2 regions of the Streptomyces sp. NPDC001381 genome follow, and region 1 is predicted to be linked to the other one. Evidence: predicted binding sites of a transcription regulator. Region 1 holds the regulator's gene; the other holds the start of a gene.
What was found. Region 1 encodes HrcA, which represses chaperone genes, less so after heat shock. Its sites were predicted from a motif close to TTNGCACTCNGNNNNNCNGAGTGCNAA; they were not measured.
Positions count from the first base shown of each region.

Region 2: groL (chaperonin GroEL) is a predicted target of HrcA. The motif match lies at 1,081-1,107, and genes of this name have one in related genera.

Region 1 is NZ_JBIAWO010000001.1:996,556-998,950, forward strand. Features, by position in the region: gene dnaJ (molecular chaperone DnaJ) at 1-436, opposite strand, end outside; gene hrcA (heat-inducible transcriptional repressor HrcA) at 437-1,453, opposite strand; gene ACFY2L_RS04470 (MBL fold metallo-hydrolase) at 1,613-2,338, shown strand; gene ACFY2L_RS04475 (DUF3097 domain-containing protein) at 2,382-2,395, shown strand, end outside.
Region 2 is NZ_JBIAWO010000007.1:338,826-341,220, reverse strand. Features, by position in the region: gene ACFY2L_RS29335 (MoaD/ThiS family protein) at 1-240, shown strand, start outside; gene ACFY2L_RS29330 (cold-shock protein) at 693-899, shown strand; gene groL (chaperonin GroEL) at 1,271-2,395, shown strand, end outside.

The DNA of each region.
Region 1 (2,395 bases):
TGCAGGTGCCGCAGACGACCGCCGTGTCGACCTGGATGTCCTTGGTCGTGCCGAAGGCGGCCTCCTCGAGGTCCACCTCCAGCCGGATCATCGCGTCCTGGCCGCGCCGGGTGCGCGAGCGCGGGCCGCGCTGGGACGCCGTGCCGAAGAACGCGTCCATGATGTCGGAGAAGTTGCCGAAGCCACCCGCCCCGAAGCCGCCCGCGCCGCCGCCCGCCTGCGAGAGGGGGTCGCCGCCGAGGTCGTAGACCTGCTTCTTCTGCGGGTCCGACAGCACCTCGTAGGCGGCGTTGATCTCCTTGAACCGCTCCTGGGTCTTCGGATCCGGGTTGACGTCCGGGTGCAGCTCGCGGGCGAGCCGGCGGAAGGCCTTCTTGATCTCTTCCTGCGACGCGTCGCGGCGCACGCCGAGAACGGCGTAGTAGTCCGTGGCCACTTACGACTCCGCCAGGATCTGTCCGACGTACCGTGCCACTGCGCGTACCGCTCCCATCGTTCCCGGGTAATCCATGCGGGTCGGTCCGACCACGCCGAGCTTGGCGACTGCCTCGCCGCCCGAACCGTAGCCGACCGACACCACGGAAGTGGAGTTGAGTCCCTCGTAGGCGTTCTCGTGACCGATGCGTACGGTCATGCCCGAATCCCCCGCCTCGCCCAGGAGCTTGAGGAGCACCACGTGCTCCTCCAGGGCCTCCAGGACGGGCCGGATGGTGAGGGGAAAGTCATGTCCGAAGCGGGTGAGATTGGCGGTGCCGCCGATCATCAGCCGCTCCTCGTTCTCCTCGACGAGCGTCTCCAGCAGCGTGGAGAGCACCGTCGAGACCGTGCCGCGGTCCTCGGCCTCGAAGGCGTCGGGCAGGTCCTCGACCAGACGCGGCACGTCCGTGAACCGGCGGCCCGCGACCCGGCTGTTGAGCCGCGCGCGTAGATCCGCCAGCGAGGTCTCCCCGAAGGGCGCCGGGCAGTCCACCATCCGCTGCTCGACGCGGCCGGTGTCCGTGATCAGCACGAGCATCAGCCGGGCCGGGGCGAGCGACAGCAGTTCCACGTGCCGCACGGTGGACCGGGTCAGCGACGGGTACTGCACGACGGCGACCTGCCGGGTGAGCTGGGCCAGCAGCCGCACCGTCCGCGCGACCACGTCGTCGAGGTCGACGGCGCCGTCGAGGAAGTTCTGGATGGCGCGCCGCTCGGGCGCGGTCATCGGCTTGACGCCGGCCAGCTTGTCGACGAACAGCCGGTAGCCCTTGTCGGTGGGGATGCGCCCGGCGCTGGTGTGCGGCTGGGCGATGTACCCCTCGTCCTCCAGGGCGGCCATGTCGTTGCGGACCGTCGCCGGGGACACGCCGAGGTTGTGCCGCTCGGTGAGCGCCTTCGAGCCCACGGGCTCCTCGGTGCCGACATAGTCCTGGACGATGGCGCGCAGTACTTGCAGCCTGCGTTCACTCAGCATCCGCGCACACCTCCAGAAGTAGTCCCCAGTCCCCTGGGCCGCCTGCCCTGGCACTCTTCACTTCCGAGTGCCAGCGTTCCCCGGCCCAGTGTACGGCTGTGGGGTACACCCCGGGCAAGGTCGGCCGGTGGCAGGGCGTCCTACCGTTAGCGTCCCGGTATGACGGTGACTTGGGAAGAGCTGGGGTGGGAGCAGGTCGCGGCCGGGGTCGGGCGGGTGCGGCTGCCGGGCTGGGACTGCACGGCCGGGCTGGTCGTCGGGGCGGGCGCGGTGCTGGTGGTGGACGCGGGGTCGAGCCTCGCGGAGGGCGCGCGGCTGCGGGCGCAGGCCGAGGAGCTGACCGGCGCGCGTGTGACCCATCTCGCGCTCACCCATCCGCACTTCGACCATGTGTTCGGTGCCGCGGCGTTCGCGGGCGCGGAGGTCTTCGGGGCGGTGGGCGTCGACACGGTACGGGCGGAGGAGCTGCGGGCGGACGCGGTGCGCAACGGTCTCGACGAGACGACCGCGACGGAGGCCGCGGACACCCTGGTCCGCCCCCGCCACCTCGTCTCCGGCGAGTGGACCCTCGGCCTCGGCGGCGGCCGGCAGGTCCTGCTGGCGAACGTCGGCCCCGCCCACACCGCCCACGACCTGGTGGTCCTCGTCCCCGGCGGCCCCGGCTCCCCGGAGGTCGTGTTCTGCGGCGACCTGGTCGAGGAGTCCGGCGAGCCGCAGGCCGGCCCCGACGCCGTGCCCTCCCACTGGCCCGCCGCCCTGGACCGCCTCCTCGACCTCGGCGGCGAGGACGCGCTGTACGTGCCCGGTCACGGGGCCGTGGTGGACGCGGCGTACGTGCGGGCGCAGCGGGACGCGCTGGCGGAGCGCTTCGGCGTGTCGCGCTGAGCCTTCACCCCCCGGGGCCGGGGCTTCTCCTATCGTCATCCGAATGCGCCAGTACTC
Region 2 (2,395 bases), on a different contig from region 1:
ACCTACACGGGCGGTCAGGCCGAGGTGTCCGCCGAGGGCGCGACCCTCGCCGAGGTCATCTCCGACCTGGAGAAGAACCACACCGGCATCGCCGCCCGCGTCCTGGACGACCAGGGCAAGCTGCGCCGGTTCGTCAACGTGTACGTCAACGACGACGACGTCCGCTTCGAGCAGGGGCTGGAGACGGCGACCCCGGACGGGGCCGGCGTGTCGATCATTCCGGCCGTCGCCGGTGGCTGACCCGCGTTCCGTACCCGCCGGTAGTAACCGTCGGTAACAGTGATTACCGAGCGTTCATCGAATTGCCCCCTCCGTGAGAGAAGCGGAGGGGGCAATTCAGTGTGGTTGAGCGCGGTACAGTTGGGGAACCGGGTCGCGAAACCCTGATCCGGAGCCTTTGATTTCTGCCTTACGCCCGACAAGAAGCAGCCAAAGTGCGTGTCTCTTGCGTGGCATTTGCGGCTTTTACGGGGCCCGACTTGCCCTGAATTCTGGCGAATTCTCGCCACATTCCGGATCGCGTGCGTCCAGAATTCTCGTCCGACTGACCTGTTGCAGACGGCAGTTGGACAGATACATTCAGCCGCGGTCGACGCGTTCCGGCGCACGCCCCCAACCAACTGGGGGGTGAGGTCTGACCCGGATCCGCGAAGTGTGGATCTGTGCAAGGGCCAGTAATAGGGGAGTTAGGCATGGCTCAGGGCACCGTCAAGTGGTTCAACGCGGAGAAGGGGTACGGCTTCATCGCGGTCGACGGTGGTGCGGATGTTTTCGTCCACTACAGCGCGATCCAGATGGACGGGTACCGCACCCTGGAAGAGGGCCAGCGGGTCGATTTCGAGATCTCGCAGGGCCAGAAGGGGCCGCAGGCGGACATGGTCCGACTGGCGACCGGCTGAAGCACGCGCCGACTGACAGCGACGTTCTTCTGTTTCATCTTCGAAGGGCTCGTGCCTCCTGGGGCACGGGCCCTTCGGCGTGCCGGGGCACTCCGGCGAACCGGCCCCGGTCCGCGGGAGGCGCTTGCGCCCGCCCGTCACCCGACCGCCACCCCTCATCGAGCCCGCTTCGCGGGCGCACCTTGCACTCGGGCATGCCGAGTGCTAATCATTGGCGTTAGCACTCTGAAGGTGAGAGTGACAAAGAAGGACCGGGTCGGTGAGGCCCGCAGGCCAGGTGGGGCAAGGAACCACGGGGCATGCGAGCCGTCCGTCGCGGGCGCGGGCGCGGTCCGAAGGAATCACCCCCAGTCCTGGAGGGACCACTTCACATGGCCAAGATCATCGCGTTCGACGAGGAGGCGCGGCGCGGCCTCGAGCGCGGCATGAACCAGCTCGCGGACGCCGTCAAGGTGACGCTCGGCCCCAAGGGTCGCAACGTCGTCCTCGAGAAGAAGTGGGGCGCCCCCACGATCACCAACGATGGTGTGTCCATCGCCAAGGAGATCGAGCTCGAGGACCCGTACGAGAAGATCGGCGCCGAGCTGGTCAAGGAAGTCGCGAAGAAGACGGACGACGTAGCCGGTGACGGCACGACGACCGCGACCGTCCTGGCCCAGGCCCTGGTGCGCGAGGGTCTGCGCAACGTGGCCGCCGGCGCCAACCCGATGGCTCTGAAGCGCGGTATCGAGAAGGCCGTCGAGGCCGTCTCCGGTGCCCTGCTCGAGCAGGCGAAGGATGTCGAGACCAAGGAGCAGATCGCTTCCACGGCCTCCATCTCCGCCGCCGACACCCAGATCGGCGAGCTCATCGCCGAGGCCATGGACAAGGTCGGCAAGGAAGGTGTCATCACCGTCGAGGAGTCCCAGACCTTCGGTCTGGAGCTGGAGCTCACCGAGGGTATGCGCTTCGACAAGGGCTACATCTCGGCGTACTTCGCCACCGACATGGAGCGTATGGAGGCCGTCCTCGACGACCCGTACATCCTGATCGCGAACTCCAAGATCGCGAACGTCAAGGACCTGCTCCCGCTCCTGGAGAAGGTCATGCAGTCGGGCAAGCCGCTGCTGATCATCGCCGAGGACGTCGAGGGCGAGGCCCTGTCGACCCTGGTCGTCAACAAGATCCGCGGCACCTTCAAGTCCGTCGCCGTCAAGGCCCCGGGCTTCGGCGACCGCCGCAAGGCGATGCTGAACGACATCGCCATCCTCACCGGCGGCGAGGTCATCTCCGAGGAGGTCGGTCTCAAGCTCGAGAACACGACCCTCGACCTGCTGGGCAAGGCCCGCAAGGTCGTCATCACCAAGGACGAGACCACCATCGTCGACGGTGCCGGCTCCTCGGACCAGGTCGCGGGCCGTGTGAACCAGATCCGCGCCGAGATCGAGAACAGCGACTCGGACTACGACCGCGAGAAGCTGCAGGAGCGCCTGGCGAAGCTCGCCGGCGGCGTCGCG